Regions from separate parts of the Jeotgalibaca arthritidis genome, predicted to be linked through region 1. Evidence: a T-box and tRNA genes for the amino acid it is inferred to sense, from the RefSeq annotation. Region 1 holds a T-box; the other holds one or more tRNA genes.
What was found. A T-box is a leader RNA that pairs with one kind of tRNA and senses whether it is charged. The one in region 1 lies ahead of argS (arginine--tRNA ligase), so its partner is inferred to be a tRNA-Arg.
Positions count from the first base shown of each region.

Region 2: it encodes a tRNA-Arg, which carries the amino acid that the T-box ahead of argS (arginine--tRNA ligase) is inferred to sense. The anticodon was not compared.

Region 1 is NZ_CP049740.1:1,443,252-1,451,416, forward strand. Features, by position in the region: gene G7057_RS07360 (PTS transporter subunit IIBC) at 1-318, shown strand, start outside; gene G7057_RS07365 (endonuclease/exonuclease/phosphatase family protein) at 386-1,222, shown strand; gene G7057_RS07370 (diacylglycerol kinase) at 1,295-2,278, shown strand; gene G7057_RS07375 (CarD family transcriptional regulator) at 2,463-2,954, shown strand; gene G7057_RS07380 (hypothetical protein) at 3,147-3,572, shown strand; gene G7057_RS07385 (ribonuclease domain-containing protein) at 3,587-4,072, shown strand; gene G7057_RS07390 (barstar family protein) at 4,075-4,353, shown strand; gene G7057_RS07395 (alpha/beta hydrolase) at 4,368-5,102, shown strand; gene G7057_RS07400 (DUF2188 domain-containing protein) at 5,199-5,621, opposite strand; T-box leader at 5,752-5,957, shown strand; gene argS (arginine--tRNA ligase) at 6,038-7,729, shown strand; gene G7057_RS07410 (CAP domain-containing protein) at 7,777-8,165, opposite strand, start outside.
Region 2 is NZ_CP049740.1:1,029,243-1,037,407, forward strand. Features, by position in the region: tRNA gene G7057_RS05165 (tRNA-Leu) at 278-361, opposite strand; tRNA gene G7057_RS05170 (tRNA-Cys) at 396-466, opposite strand; tRNA gene G7057_RS05175 (tRNA-Gln) at 473-544, opposite strand; tRNA gene G7057_RS05180 (tRNA-His) at 555-627, opposite strand; tRNA gene G7057_RS05185 (tRNA-Trp) at 640-710, opposite strand; tRNA gene G7057_RS05190 (tRNA-Tyr) at 728-808, opposite strand; tRNA gene G7057_RS05195 (tRNA-Phe) at 810-885, opposite strand; tRNA gene G7057_RS05200 (tRNA-Asp) at 928-1,000, opposite strand; tRNA gene G7057_RS05205 (tRNA-Val) at 1,003-1,075, opposite strand; tRNA gene G7057_RS05210 (tRNA-Glu) at 1,122-1,193, opposite strand; tRNA gene G7057_RS05215 (tRNA-Ile) at 1,209-1,282, opposite strand; tRNA gene G7057_RS05220 (tRNA-Gly) at 1,295-1,365, opposite strand; tRNA gene G7057_RS05225 (tRNA-Asp) at 1,367-1,442, opposite strand; tRNA gene G7057_RS05230 (tRNA-Met) at 1,455-1,527, opposite strand; tRNA gene G7057_RS05235 (tRNA-Ser) at 1,563-1,652, opposite strand; tRNA gene G7057_RS05240 (tRNA-Glu) at 1,694-1,765, opposite strand; tRNA gene G7057_RS05245 (tRNA-Ser) at 1,777-1,866, opposite strand; tRNA gene G7057_RS05250 (tRNA-Ile) at 1,906-1,979, opposite strand; tRNA gene G7057_RS05255 (tRNA-Met) at 2,022-2,095, opposite strand; tRNA gene G7057_RS05260 (tRNA-Pro) at 2,109-2,182, opposite strand; tRNA gene G7057_RS05265 (tRNA-Arg) at 2,192-2,265, opposite strand; tRNA gene G7057_RS05270 (tRNA-Leu) at 2,276-2,361, opposite strand; tRNA gene G7057_RS05275 (tRNA-Gly) at 2,400-2,471, opposite strand; tRNA gene G7057_RS05280 (tRNA-Thr) at 2,479-2,551, opposite strand; tRNA gene G7057_RS05285 (tRNA-Leu) at 2,564-2,645, opposite strand; tRNA gene G7057_RS05290 (tRNA-Lys) at 2,676-2,748, opposite strand; tRNA gene G7057_RS05295 (tRNA-Val) at 2,802-2,874, opposite strand; rRNA gene rrf (5S ribosomal RNA) at 2,982-3,097, opposite strand; rRNA gene G7057_RS05305 (23S ribosomal RNA) at 3,252-6,166, opposite strand; rRNA gene G7057_RS05310 (16S ribosomal RNA) at 6,377-7,932, opposite strand.

The sequences.
Region 1 (8,165 bases):
GCTGGTAAAGTCGTTTCTGTTTTCCCGACTAAGCATGCCATTGGTTTGCAAACGGCATCGGGTGTAGATGTTTTAGTTCATATGGGATTAAATACCGTTGAATTAAAAGAAGCAGCTTTTAACTTGCATGTTGAAGAAGGACAAACCATTGCTGCTGGAGACTTATTGGCAGAGATGAACTTAGAAGCTGTTAAGGCTGAAGGAAAAGAAACAACGATCGTTGTTGTTTTAACCAATGGAGATAAGGTACAATCTTACCAACTCACTCAAGAAGGACAGCAAGATGCAAAAGCTGTTATTGGTTATTTTGAAAGCTAATCAGATAAATAAACAAAAAGCTGGGAAGTGATTCCTGGCTTTTTGTGTCATTAGAAAGGAAGAGACTATGACTTATATCATGACGTTAAATACACACAGCTGGATGGAAGAGGAGGCCAATGAAAAACTAATACAGTTGGCCGACCGGATTATTGAAATGGATTATGAAGTTGTTGCATTACAAGAAGTGAATCAACTTCTCGATTCTAAACAAGCAACAACCGATCAGTTTTTTCAAGCTGTAGCTAAACAACGTCCCATTCATGTTGATAACTTCGCTTATGTCTTAACAGAGTTATTGAAAGAAAGAGGACGTAGCTACTATTGGTCTTGGACTGCTAGTCACATTGGTTATGACCGTTATGCGGAAGGGGTAGCGATTTTATCTAAACAACCTATCCAAGCTAGCGACTGTCGTGTGTCTGTCGAAGATGACTTTTCAGACTACCATACGCGCCGCTTATTAATTGGGAAAACGAAGGTGTTTGGACAGACGGTTCGTATTGTAAGCAGCCATTATTCGTGGTGGCAAGCAGATCAAGAAGCAGGTTTTTCTTATGAATGGGATCGAACCCTTGACTACTTAAAACAAGAGTCTGGACCGATTATGTTAATGGGAGATTTGAATAACGCAGCTGATGTTCGTGAAGAAGGTTATGACTACGTACACCAAACAGCGCCACAATTACATGACGCTTACCAATTAGCTTCTGAAAAACAGGGCCGCTATACCGTTGAAAAAAGTATTGACGGCTGGGAAGGGAATCATCAACAACTGCGTATTGACTATATTTTTCTGACGGCAGATTTTAGCGTTGAAACTTACCGGGTTATTTTTGATGGGAAAACAGGGCCAGTAGTCAGCGATCATTATGGAGTGGAAGTGCGACTTGTTCATCGATAAAATTTAGCTAGAAAAACCAAAGTGTGCTATAATGACTGGCATATTGAATAGCGAAAGACGAGGCACTGAAACATGCGAGCAAGAATAATTTATAATCCAACAGCAGGTCGAGAAATTTTAACGAAAAATATGCTCGACATTTTGCGCATTCTAGAAAAGGCTGGTTATGAAACGAGCACCTACGCGACAACAGCGGAACCAAAGTCTGCACAAAATGAAGCAAGACGAGCGGCTTTAGCTGGTTTTGATTTACTTGTAGCGGCAGGTGGCGACGGCACCATTAATGAAGTAGTTAGTGGGATTGCCGATTTAGAACGACGTCCGAAAGTAGGGATTATCCCTGCTGGTACCACTAATGACTATGCACGAGCATTGAAAATTCCACGATCAGATTTGTTGGCTGCTGCTGAAGTGATTGCGGCTGGACACGTCATACCCATGGACATTGGTCAAGCCAATGATCAGTATTTTGTGAATATTGCAGCGGGTGGTTACTTAACCGACTTGACTTATGAAGTTCCAGCTAAACTAAAAACGATTTTTGGTTACTTGGCTTATTTGGTAAAAGGTGCTGAAAAATTGCCAAGTGTGAGACCGATTCACATGCGAGTGGAGTATGAAGGCGGCGTTTATGATGGTAGCGCGTCAATGTTTTTCGTGGCAATGACCAATTCAACGGGTGGCTTTGAAATGCTAGATCCTAATATTGTCTTAGGTGATGGGAAGTTTTCCTTGTTTATCTTAAAAACTGCTAATATTTTTGAAATTCTACAAATTATTGCAGCAGTCTTGAATGGTGGAAAACATTTAAATCATCCACAAGTCCTTTATGCGAAGACCAGTTTTGTAAAAGTCGAATCGAAAGATAACCAACGCTTGATGATTAATTTAGATGGCGAATATGGTGGCGATGCCCCAACGACTTTCACTAATCATCAACAGCATATTCAAATTATTGGGAATCGTTCAGATTTTGCAGACCCAATTGATACGTCTAACCACCGTAACCAGTTTGTGGATATGGTAGAACAACTTGAAACAACTGAAATGGATTAAGGAAACTGTCCCTTTTAAAAAGAGGGATAGTTTTTTATTTTCAAAAAAAAGTTGCTATAACAAGCATCATTTTTAGTCGCTTACATTTTTTTGTTTTTTCTGTTATAATATATATATAGTGATGTGCAAAAAATATATATTGTTCGTTGCACACAAATTTAAAGGAGGACTTGCATTGTATCAAGTGGAAGATTATGTTGTTTATGGTAACGAAGGTGTTTGTCAGATTACGGCGATTGAAGCGCTTGATTTAACAGGTATGAACGAAAAAAAAATATATTACGTTTTACAACCTGTTTATAGAAGTGGTACAGTTTATACACCAGTCGATACTAAAGTTTCAATGCGACCTGTCATTACCAAAGAGGCTGCAGAACGTTTAATAAGTGAGATTCCTACCATCCAAGCAGAGACAGATGGGCCGACAAATGCGACATTCCTAAAGAACAAATATACTGAAATGCTGCTCGCTAATGACTGCAGTGAATTAATACAAATTATTAAAACGGTGACAACGAAAGAAGATATTGCCGAAAAGAAGAATAAAAAAATCGGTCAGACCGACAAATATTACTTGCGTAAGGCAGAAGACCTGTTGTATAGCGAATTTTCCATTGCCTTAGATATGCCAACCAATCAAGTGCACACATATATTAAAGAAAAGATTGAAGCTTAATATAGATGGATTATCAAACGAAGACAGTGAATAAGCTGGCTTCGTTTTTTTGTTGTTTAAAGGAAATAAAAAAACACTTTTAACGTCCTCCAACTATAAATAAGACGTTTTTCAGACCTTGGACCAGTGTCAGCAGGCTATCTTTGAGCTATAATAAACAAGACTGAAAAAGAAAAGAGGTTGTATCCATAGATGAATAAACTGTTAGCTTGGTTTCAAGAAACAATGAAAAAGACAAACCGCCCAGATGATTTAACACGCTTTTTATTAAAATTAGGTGTTGTTCTAGGATTGATGGGGATTATATTATCGCTCAAAACAATATTGTGGTTAGGTTTTTCAGCGATTATTGTGTTGTACGTCCGAATATTTTCGAAAGACAAACAACGCTATTACAGAGAAAATCAACTTTATTTAAAATACCGAAATCAAGTAATGGGACGGATTAATGATTTCCGTAATCGCTTGATGAATAAGCAAAATCGGATGAAGCAAAGAAAAACACATCGCTTTTACAAGTGCCCAGAGTGCGGCCAAAAAGTAAGAGTACCAAAAGGCAAGGGTAAGATCGCCATCAAGTGTCCGTCATGTAGTCATAAATTTGTGAAGAAGAGTTAAGGAGCGTTATGAAGATGTTAGCAATAGTTAAAAAGTGGTTGTCCAAATCATCACTCTTATTTTTAATGGTAGGGCTGCTAGCTGCCTGTACAACTGTTGATTTTGAACAACTCGTATCACCGCTAGAAGACAATCAAACTGAAGTTGGTGTCATAGAAGGCGAATGGTATTCCTCCAAAGACGAGGTAACCGACTACTTGATTACCTACGACGAACTGCCACCCAACTACTTAACCAAATCGGAAGCTAGAGAATTGGGCTGGGATAATGCTAAAGGAAATCTTTGGGAGGTAGCAGACGGCATGTCCATTGGCGGCGATTATTTCGGAAACTACGAAGGGTTGCTACCTGACGAGTCGGGCCGCGATTACTATGAGGCAGACATTGACTACGAAGGTGGTTACCGTAACGCCAAACGCCTTATTTTTTCGAATGACGGTTTGATTTACTATACAGATGATCATTACAAAAGCTTCGAACACCTATACGGGGAGGAGTAAGCATGGAACAAATCATTTTAGATGGTAGAGAATTTTTAGACAAGGAAACAAGTCATGATTACCTTAGCCGGCAGTTAGGCTTAGCCGACCATTATGGTCGAAATTTGGATGCTTTGTGGGACTGCCTAACAACGGATTTCACTCCTAAACGGATTGTGATTCGTCACCCACAAGCGATCAGCCAGCAACTGGGCCGCTACGGTGTGATGCTTTTAAGTTTATTTAGTCAACTGAAACGCGCTAACCCCAGCATCGTTGTCGTCATGGCTTATCAATTTTAGATTGAGGTGTAAGAATGAAAAACTTAAAACGAATCGGAATTATCGTTGCTACAGTATTCGTTATCTGCTTTGCTGGCTTTTTCTGGTATGTGAATGACTACTATGAAGGAACAGAAGTGGCTATTTCAGCGCTTGCGTCAGATGAATCGGTAACAGTAAAAGAAGCAGACGGTGTGATTCAGTTTAGCCCAAGCCAAGTAGTGGATGAAACAGTTGGCATTATTTTTTATCCGGGTGGAAAAGTGGATGAAACAGCCTATGCGCCCTTAATGAGAGGGTTAGCAGAATCAGGTTATCAAGTCTTCTTAGCAGAAATGCCCTTTAATCTAGCAGTCTTTGATAGTGATGCTGCAGAGGACATTATCGCAGCTCATCCAGAAATCACAAATTGGTATTTAGCAGGACATTCATTAGGCGGCTCGATGGGCGCTATTTTCGCTGAAGCTAATAGCGATAAAATCAAAGGTCTTATTTTATTGGCTTCCTATTCAACAGCAGATTTATCGGAATCTGGCCTGGCTGTGATGAGTATTCACGGTAGCCAAGATGGGGTTTTGAATATGGAAAAATTAGCGGAATATCAACCGATGTTACCAGCTGATTTTAAAGAAGTCATTATTGACGGCGGCAACCATGGACAGTTTGGTGATTATGGTCATCAAGAAGGTGATGGACAAGCAAGTCTATCAGCCAAAGACCAACAAGCAATGACTATTTCAGCAATAACCGAATTTATTCAAGCTCATTAATCGAAAAAGAATGGCACCCAAGATCTTGGGTGCCATTTTTATGTAAGTGTGTAAGATACAGCTCCAAATTGAGTGTTGTATCTCTCAGTTTAGCTTTTATTCATTCTTCTTATGTGAAATAACCTGTGTGTCTCGGTTAGCAGCGATTTCCTTGGCGCGGTTTTCTGCTTCTTTTTTTGTGGAAAAGGTATCAGATGCTTGTTTGGCGCCTTCTGTTTTTACTTCCCAGTGGTCGTCCTCTTCGACGTAGCGGACATGGACGTCCTTTTCAATATAGTCAGCACCTTTATTGTTAGCATCAGCTTGATGGTCGGTAATATCTTTTTCCTTGAGTTGCTGTTTATCAGAACTAGTAGCGTCTTCAGCCCATTCTTTGGCTTTAGCAGTTGCGATTGGAATAGCGTCACTTTCTTTGTAGCCATCAGCTAACATGGCATTGGCGATATCAATGGCTTTAAGTCTAGTCGTCTGGTCAAAGTTTTTCCAACTATTGGGATAATCGTTTTCTGTCCAAGGCATCACATTTCCTCCTCAAGATGAGTTGTTTTATGACTTTAGTTTACTGAAAAAAGAAAGTAGACTCAAAAGATAAGACTTTTCAAAAAAACATGGACAAGTCAAGCTTTTATTGCTATATTATTGTAGATATAGAGATTCGATAAAGAAGAGAGTAATTTGTCAGATTCCTTTTTAGCGAGTGGGAAAGGTGAGAGCCCACAAGGAAGCGAGAAATGAACCGCACTTCTTTTGAAAATAGTCTGAAATGAGTAGGATTGTTCGGGTAGCTCCGTTAACGGTAAGAAGGGTGCTGTCTGGCACTGAACGAGAGTGGTACCACGGATGATCGTCTCTCTTTTGCATGGCAAAAGAGGACGCTTTTTTTTGTCTACAAGAGAACAGTAAATAATGGCAAGAAACCATGAAGGAGTAGAAGAATGGATTATAAATTACTAATTGCAAAAGAAATTCACCAACATGTTGCTGAGCATTTAACAGAAGAAGCGGTTTTTAACTTACTTGAGAACCCTAAACATGATGATCATGGGGATGTGGCTTTCCCAGCTTTCGCTTTAGCGAAAGCATTGCGCAAAGCACCACCAATGATTGCGAATGAACTAGCAGAGAAAATTAACCACCCATTTATTGAAAAAGCACAAACAGTAGGACCTTACTTAAACTTTTTCCTAAATAAGAGTGAAATTAGTGCAGCTGTTCTAAAAGAAATCGCTAGCGAAAAAGAAGCATTCGGTAATGCGACAGTTGGAGAAGGTAAAACAGTTCCAATCGATATGTCATCACCAAACATTGCTAAACCAATCTCAATGGGGCATTTACGTTCAACTGTTATCGGGAATGCATTAGCTAATATTGTTGAAAAAGTTGGTTACCAACCGGTTAAAATTAACCACTTGGGTGACTGGGGAACACAATTTGGTAAGTTGATTGTGGCATACAAAAAATGGGGAAATGAAGCAGATGTTAAAGCTGATCCTATCGCACAATTATTGAAACTTTACGTTCACTTCCATGAAGTAGCGGAAGAAGAAACAGAGTTGGAAGACGAAGCGCGTGAATGGTTCAAGAAACTAGAAGACGGCGACCAAGAAGCAAACGAGCTATGGAAATGGTTCCGCGAAGAGTCACTAAAAGAGTTCATGAAAATCTACGATATGCTTGATATCGATTTCGATTCATTTAACGGAGAAGCATTCTACAACGATAAAATGGATGAAGTGGTTCAATTACTAGAAGAGAAAAACCTTCTAACGACTGACCGTGGTGCAACAATCGTTGATTTAGAAAAATACAACTTGAATCCTGCCTTGATTAAGAAGAGCGACGGCGCAACGCTATATATTACACGTGACCTAGCGGCAGCTATCTACCGTAAACGTACTTACGATTTTGCATTGTCTTTATATGCAGTGGGTAACGAGCAATCAAACCACTTCAAACAATTGAAGGCTGTTTTAACTGAAATGGGCTATGACTGGGCAGATGATATGCACCACATTCCATTCGGCTTGATTACACAAGGTGGTAAGAAACTTTCAACACGTAAAGGTAAAATTATTTTGCTAGAAGAAGTGTTGAACGAGGCAACAAACTTGGCTATGGCTCAAATTAATGAGAAAAACCCAAGCCTTGAAGATAAAGAAGAAGTAGCTAAACAAGTTGGTATTGGCGCTGTTATTTTCCACGATCTTAAAAATGATCGCTTAAATAACTTTGACTTTGTTTTAGAAGAAGTGGTGCAATTTGAAGGTGAAACGGGTCCTTACGTACAATATACGAACGCTCGTGCGTTAAGTATCTTGCGTAAAGCAGCGGTGGAACTTGACCTTGACCAACCACTAAGCTTGAGTGACGACTATGCATGGGATGTGATTAAATTAATCAACAGCTTCCCAGTTGTAGTGATGACAGCCTTCGAAAAATTCGAACCATCTGTGATTGCTAAGTATGCTTTACATTTATCACAAGCCTTTAACAAATACTACGGTAACACACGTATTTTAAATGACGATGCAGAAAAGAATGCTCGTCTTGTGCTAGTTAAAGCAACAACAGTTATTTTACAAGAAAGCTTACGTCTACTAGGCGTTAAAGCACCAAATAAAATGTAATTAAAAACCAAGAAAGACTGCGACAAAACGCGTCTTTCTTGGTTTTTTTAATAGGCAGTGCCAAAAATTTGAACCAAGTATAAAATATCACCGTCATAGTAGATGCCAACACCTAGTTCTGAAAAGTCAGCCTCAATCATATTTTGGTAGTGGCCGGGGCTTTCTACCCAACCATCGAAAAGAAATTCTGCCATCCCCACATCATCCAAATGATAAGTGGCTAGTGCTAAGTTTTCTCCTGTGATTTGATAAGAATAAGAAAGACTCTCTTCATTTAACACCGTATAAAAGTCACTGCCATCCGGTCTTGTATGCGAAAAGCTTTGAGCAGACTCGAGTGCTCTAATATCAGCGGCTTGTTGGAGGGTTTCGTTTTGGGTTAAGGTTCCGACTTCTAAACTGCTACGTAGATCGTTAGTTAGTTGTAGGATAGTAT
Region 2 (8,165 bases), 410 kb from region 1:
ATAATAACAAAAAATGTCAATAGTCATTTTAAATAAGAAAAGCGGACAAGTCCGCCTTGGCCTATGAAAAAATAGGACATTTGACCCTGAATTGTCAGGAGACTTCACGCTTCAGCGGGTTAGTCGAATGATATGCGTTAGCGAGCAGCGAAGCGCGCAATGGGGCAAATTTATCTTTTTTTCACTAGGTCAGGACTTGGGAGCTAGACATTGATGGCTGAACTTATAATCCCCTAGTCTACAAAAAAAGCTCAGCTATCAGCTGAGCTTCAACGTATACCGGCGGCCGGGGTCGAACCGGCACGCCCTCGCGGGCACTGGATTTTGAGTCCAGCGCGTCTGCCTATTCCGCCACGCCGGCAATTTATTATGCAAGTTTTCATCCCTTTTGGGAAAGGCGGTAACCGGATTTGAACCGGTGATGAAGGTTTTGCAGACCTCTGCCTTACCACTTGGCTATACCGCCGAAAAACTGGGGTAGCTGGATTCGAACCAACGAGTGACGGAGTCAAAGTCCGTTGCCTTACCGCTTGGCTATACCCCATTAATAAAAGGGCGACTGATGGGAATCGAACCCACGAATGCCGGCGCCACAAGCCGGTGCGTTAACCACTTCGCCACAATCGCCATAATCCAAAACAGGGGTAGCAGGAATTGAACCCACACCAACGGTTTTGGAGACCGTTGTTCTACCTTTAAACTATACCCCTAAGGACTTAAAAAAAAATGGAGGGGGGCAGATTCGAACTGCCGAACCCGAAGGAGCGGATTTACAGTCCGCCGCGTTTAGCCACTTCGCTACCCCTCCATGGTGGCTTGGGACGGAATCGAACCGCCGACACCTTGAGCTTCAATCAAGTGCTCTACCAACTGAGCTACCAAGCCATTAAGAAGTAATACTTTATTTAATTAATACAACTGTATTAACGGTTCCGACGGGATTTGAACCCGCGATCTCCTGCGTGACAGGCAGGCATGTTAACCCCTACACCACGGAACCAATGGAGGTTAACGGGATCGAACCGCTGACATCCTGCTTGTAAGGCAGACGCTCTCCCAGCTGAGCTAAACCTCCATGATATAAAACATACAGCTTATAAATCATCAATTAAATGACGATATGACCCGTACGGGATTCGAACCCGTGTTACCGCCGTGAAAGGGCGGTGTCTTAACCGCTTGACCAACGGGCCAGTTAAAAGTAAAAATGGGCCTAAATGGACTCGAACCATCGACCTCACGCTTATCAGGCGTGCGCTCTAACCAGCTGAGCTATAGGCCCATAAAATAAAAAAGCGGGTGAGGAGAATCGAACTCCCGACAACAGCTTGGAAGGCTGTGGTTTTACCACTAAACTACACCCGCGTGGCGGTTCCGACGGGATTTGAACCCGCGATCTCCTGCGTGACAGGCAGGCATGTTAACCCCTACACCACGGAACCATTTTAAAAAAATTGCGGGGGCAGGACTTGAACCTGCGACCTTCGGGTTATGAGCCCGACGAGCTGCCAACTGCTCCACCCCGCGATAATATTAATAGATAACTTTTAAAAAAGTTATAAAGGAGGATAAGGGATTCGAACCCTTGCACGCTTTTACACGCCTGACGGTTTTCAAGACCGTTCCCTTCAGCCGGACTTGGGTAATCCTCCGAGATGTTAATGATATTCAATTTACCATAAAAATATGATAATGACCCGTACGGGATTCGAACCCGTGTTACCGCCGTGAAAGGGCGGTGTCTTAACCGCTTGACCAACGGGCCTTTGTTTAAAACGGAGAAGGAGGGATTTGAACCCTCGCGCCGGTATGATCCGACCTACACCCTTAGCAGGGGCGCCTCTTCAGCCACTTGAGTACTTCCCCAATCAAAGATAGCTTATGCTGCAAGTAAGTTTGCTGCAATGGACCTTGCAGGACTCGAACCTGCGACCGGACGGTTATGAGCCGTCTGCTCTAACCAACTGAGCTAAAGGTCCAGGCTCTTAATGTGACCTTTTTTGAACGTCCATTTTTAAAAATAGCGGCGGAGGGGATCGAACCCCCGACCTCCCGGGTATGAACCGGACGCTCTAGCCAGCTGAGCTACACCGCCAAAAAATATTAAATCGGGAAGACAGGATTCGAACCTGCGACCCCTTGGTCCCAAACCAAGTGCTCTACCAAGCTGAGCTACTTCCCGTAATTTAAATGCACCCAGCAGGAGTCGAACCTGCAACCGCCTGATTCGTAGTCAGGTACTCTATCCAATTGAGCTATGGGTGCATATTAAAAATGCCGAGGATCGGGGTCGAACCGATACGGTGAGAACTCACCGCAGGATTTTAAGTCCTGTGCGTCTGCCAATTCCGCCACCCCGGCATTACAATATTATAAAACTTTAAGGATATGATCCTTAAAGCGGAAGACGGGGTTCGAACCCGCGACCCCCACCTTGGCAAGGTGGTGTTCTACCACTGAACTACTTCCGCAAAAAGATGCCGGCTAAAGGACTTGAACCCTCGACCCTCTGATTACAAATCAGATGCTCTACCAACTGAGCTAAGCCGGCAAATTTTTAAAATGCGGGTGAAGGGACTTGAACCCCCACGCCTTGCGGCGCTAGATCCTAAATCTAGTGCGTCTGCCAATTCCGCCACACCCGCGCATCTTTTTATGCAATTGATAAAAAGAAATGAGTCATGCAGGGCTCGAACCTGCGACCCTCTGATTAAAAGTCAGATGCTCTACCAACTGAGCTAATGACTCAACTAAAGAGTTGAATTGTGAGTATTACTCACTTTGTCATATTACTATGACTATGGAGGTTAACGGGATCGAACCGCTGACATCCTGCTTGTAAGGCAGACGCTCTCCCAGCTGAGCTAAACCTCCGAAAATGTAAATATTATGTAAAGAACAGTTCTTGAACATAATACAATATTTTTTGCTAATCTGCAAGTTATTTTCTTTTGAAAACTTATTTTTAAAAGAAAATATATGCGCGGCAGCGTCCTACTCTCACAAAGGGAAACCCTTCACTACAATCGGCGCTAAGAAGCTTAACTTCTGTGTTCGGGATGGGAACAGGTGTGACCTTCTTGCCATCGCCACCGCACATATTGTCATGGCTGTTGCTGCTTTAGCAGTTTACAGACATGATACACTTGGGCTATGCCCACAGTGTTCTTTTGAGGTTGTTCCCTCAAAACTGAATAGTTAACATGAAACCTTTGGTTTGAAACCCATTTTACTTGATTACCGTTTTATTATTGGTTAAGTCCTCGACCGATTAGTACTAGTCCGCTCCATACATCGCTGCACTTCCACTTCTAGCCTATCTACCTGATCGTCTCTCAGGGGTCTTACTCATTTAAAATGATGGGAAATCTCATCTTGAGGGGGCTTCACGCTTAGATGCTTTCAGCGTTTATCCCGTCCACACATAGCTACCCAGCAATGCCCTTGGCAGAACAACTGGTACACCAGCGGTGTGTCCATCCCGGTCCTCTCGTACTAAGGACAGCTCCTCTCAAATTTCCAACGCCCGCGACGGATAGGGACCGAACTGTCTCACGACGTTCTGAACCCAGCTCGCGTGCCGCTTTAATGGGCGAACAGCCCAACCCTTGGGACCGACTACAGCCCCAGGATGCGACGAGCCGACATCGAGGTGCCAAACCTCCCCGTCGATGTGAACTCTTGGGGGAGATAAGCCTGTTATCCCCAGGGTAGCTTTTATCCGTTGAGCGATGGCCCTTCCATGCGGAACCACCGGATCACTAAGCCCGACTTTCGTCCCTGCTCGACTTGTAGGTCTCGCAGTCAAGCTCCCTTCTGCCTTTGCACTCTACGAATGATTTCCAACCATTCTGAGGGAACCTTTGGGCGCCTCCGTTACATTTTAGGAGGCGACCGCCCCAGTCAAACTGCCCGACTGACACTGTCTCCCCACCCGATAAGGGTGGCGGGTTAGAGTGGTCCTGCTACAAGGGTAGTATCCCAATGGCGCCTCCATCGAGACTAGCGTCCCGACTTCAATGGCTCCTACCTATCCTGTACATGTAGCAGAAACAATCAATATCAACCTGCAGTAAAGCTCCATGGGGTCTTTCCGTCCTGTCGCGGGTAACCAGCATCTTCACTGGTACTATAATTTCACCGAGTCTCTCGTTGAGACAGTGCCCAAATCGTTACGCCTTTCGTGCGGGTCAGAACTTACCTGACAAGGAATTTCGCTACCTTAGGACCGTTATAGTTACGGCCGCCGTTTACTGGGGCTTCAATTCAAAGCTTCGCCGAAGCTAACCTCTCCTCTTAACCTTCCAGCACCGGGCAGGCGTCAGCCCCTATACGTCATCTTTCGATTTTGCAGAGACCTGTGTTTTTGATAAACAGTCGCTTGGGCCTATTCACTGCGGCTGACCTTGCGGTCAGCACCCCTTCTCCCGAAGTTACGGGGTCATTTTGCCGAGTTCCTTAACGAGAGTTCGCTCGCTCACCTTAGGATGCTCTCCTCGACTACCTGTGTCGGTTTGCGGTACGGGCAGTTGGTTTCTAACTAGAAGCTTTTCTTGGCAGTGTGACATCAGGAACTTCGGTACTTAAATTTCCCTCCCCATCACAACTTGTCCGTATAGTAGAAAGCATTTGACTCTCCACAAGACTTGTTGCTTGGACGTGCTCTTCCAATCGCACGCATTTCCTTAGCCTCCTGCGTCCCTCCATCGTTCAAACAAAAACAACTGGTACAGGAATATCAACCTGTTGTCCATCGCCTACGCCTATCGGCCTCGGCTTAGGTCCCGACTAACCCTGGGAGGACGAGCCTTCCCCAGGAAACCTTAGTCATACGGTGGACGGGATTCTCACCCGTCTTTCGCTACTCATACCGGCATTCTCACTTCTAAGCGCTCCACCAGTCCTCACGGTCTAGCTTCAATGCCCTTAGAACGCTCTCCTACCACTCAACCTATTGGTTGAATCCACAGCTTCGGTGATCTGTTTAGCCCCGGTAAATTTTCGGCGCAGGGTCACTCGACTAGTGAGCTATTACGCACTCTTTGAATGATGGCTGCTTCTGAGCCAACATCCTAGTTGTCTGTGCAACCCCACATCCTTTTCCACTTAACAGATACTTTGGGACCTTAGCTGGTGGGCTGGGTTGTTTCCCTTTCGACTACGGATCTTATCACTCGCAGTCTGACTCCCGGACTTGAATCCATGGCATTCGGAGTTTATCTGAATTCGGTAACCCGAGAAGGGCCCCTAGTCCAAACAGTGCTCTACCTCCACGATTCGTTTATCCGAGGCTAGCCCTAAAGCTATTTCGGAGAGAACCAGCTATCTCCAGGTTCGATTGGAATTTCTCCGCTACCCACACCTCATCCCCGCACTTTTCAACGTGCGTGGGTTCGGTCCTCCAGTGCGTATTACCGCACCTTCAACCTGGACATGGGTAGGTCACCTGGTTTCGGGTCTACGACCACATACTCATTCGCCCTATTCAGACTCGCTTTCGCTGCGGCTCCGTCTTTTCAACTTAACCTCGCATGGGATCGTAACTCGCCGGTCCATTCTACAAAAGGTACGCCATCACCCATTAACGGGCTCTGACTACTTGTAAGCACACGGTTTCAGGTACTATTTCACTCCCCTTCCGGGGTGCTTTTCACCTTTCCCTCACGGTACTGGTTCACTATCGGTCACTAGGGAGTATTTAGCCTTGGGAGATGGTCCTCCCGGATTCCGACGGAATTTCTCGTGTTCCGCCGTACTCAGGATACTGGTAGAGCTGCTTTAGATTTCGCATACGGGGCTTTTACCCTGTTTCGCGTGGCTTTCCAGCCAGCTTCTGCTATCCATTACAGTCTCACGTCCCAGTCCTACAACCCCAAAGAGCAAGCTCTTTGGTTTGGGCTTTTCCCGTTTCGCTCGCCGCTACTCAGGGAATCGAATTTTCTTTCTCTTCCTGCAGGTAATGAGATGTTTCAGTTCCCTGCGTGTACCTCAAACACGCTATGTATTCACGTGTTTGTAATATCCTATCAAAGATATTGGGTTTCCCCATTCGGAAATCTCCGGATCATAGCTTACTTACAGCTCCCCGGAGCATATCGGAGTTAGTCCCGTCCTTCATCGGCTCCTAGTGCCTAGGCATCCACCGTGCGCCCTTATTCACTTAACCTATGGTCAAGTTTCAGCCATTGCTGGCCTTTACTATCAAACTGTTTTCGTTAAAAAACTGTTCAACGTGTAACGCGGTAAAATGTTTTGGTTTCTTACTTTATATTTCATGTTATACTATTCAGTTTTCAAGGAACAATTGGTTTGAGAGTTAACCTCTCAAAACTGAACAAGAATGTGAACATCGGCAGGTTCCATATAATTTCCTTAGAAAGGAGGTGATCCAGCCGCACCTTCCGATACGGCTACCTTGTTACGACTTCACCCCAATCATCTATCCCACCTTAGGCGGCTGGCTCCCATAAGGGTTACCCCACCGACTTCGGGTGTTACAAACTCTCGTGGTGTGACGGGCGGTGTGTACAAGACCCGGGAACGTATTCACCGCGGCGTTCTGATCCGCGATTACTAGCGATTCCGGCTTCATGCAGGCGAGTTGCAGCCTGCAATCCGAACTGAGAATGGCTTTAAGAGATTCGCTTGCCCTCGCGGGTTTGCTGCTCGTTGTACCATCCATTGTAGCACGTGTGTAGCCCAGGTCATAAGGGGCATGATGATTTGACGTCATCCCCACCTTCCTCCGGTTTGTCACCGGCAGTCTTATTAGAGTGCCCAACTGAATGCTGGCAACTAACAATAGGGGTTGCGCTCGTTGCGGGACTTAACCCAACATCTCACGACACGAGCTGACGACAACCATGCACCACCTGTCACCTTGTCCCCGAAGGGAACGTCCTATCTCTAGGAGTGTCAAGGGATGTCAAGACCTGGTAAGGTTCTTCGCGTTGCTTCGAATTAAACCACATGCTCCACCGCTTGTGCGGGTCCCCGTCAATTCCTTTGAGTTTCAGCCTTGCGGCCGTACTCCCCAGGCGGAGTGCTTAATGCGTTAACTGCAGCACTGAAGGGTGGAAACCCTCCAACACTTAGCACTCATCGTTTACGGCGTGGACTACCAGGGTATCTAATCCTGTTTGCTCCCCACGCTTTCGAGCCTCAGCGTCAATTACAGACCAGAGAGTCGCCTTCGCCACTGGTGTTCCTCCATATATCTACGCATTTCACCGCTACACATGGAATTCCACTCTCCTCTTCTGCATTCAAGTTCCCCAGTTTCCAATGACCTTCCACGGTTGAGCCGTGGGCTTTCACATCAGACTTAAGGAACCGCCTGCGCTCGCTTTACGCCCAATAAATCCGGACAACGCTTGCCACCTACGTATTACCGCGGCTGCTGGCACGTAGTTAGCCGTGGCTTTCTGGTTGGGTACCGTCAAGGTAAGAGCAGTTACTCTCCTACTTGTTCTTCTCCAACAACAGAGTTTTACGATCCGAAAACCTTCTTCACTCACGCGGCGTTGCTCCGTCAGACTTTCGTCCATTGCGGAAGATTCCCTACTGCTGCCTCCCGTAGGAGTTTGGGCCGTGTCTCAGTCCCAATGTGGCCGATCACCCTCTCAGGTCGGCTACGCATCATCGTCTTGGTAGGCCGTTACCCTACCAACTAACTAATGCGCCGCGGGTCCATCTCCAAGTGACAGCACAAAGGCCGTCTTTCCTTCAGCTTCCATGTGGAAGCTGAAACTATGCGGTATTAGCACCCGTTTCCGGATGTTATCCCCCTCTTGAAGGTAGGTTACCCACGTGTTACTCACCCGTTCGCCACTAACGTCATAAGGAGCAAGCTCCTTAATCAATTCGTACGACTTGCATGTATTAGGCACGCCGCCAGCGTTCGTCCTGAGCCAGGATCAAACTCTCATGTTAAATGTGGGCTCTTGTACAGAAACCCGACATGAAAAGCTGAATAGCTCTTTTTTGCTGACTTAATGTTTTTGCGATTATTATCGCGATTCGTTGTGTAATCCTTATAAATAAGAATTACCCTGCACGTTTGGTTCGTTCATTCTTTGTTCAGTTTTCAAAGGTCAAATCCGTTATCACGTGTTACGTTAAGTTCGTGTCGTGACAACTTCTACATATTACCACGCTGTTGATTA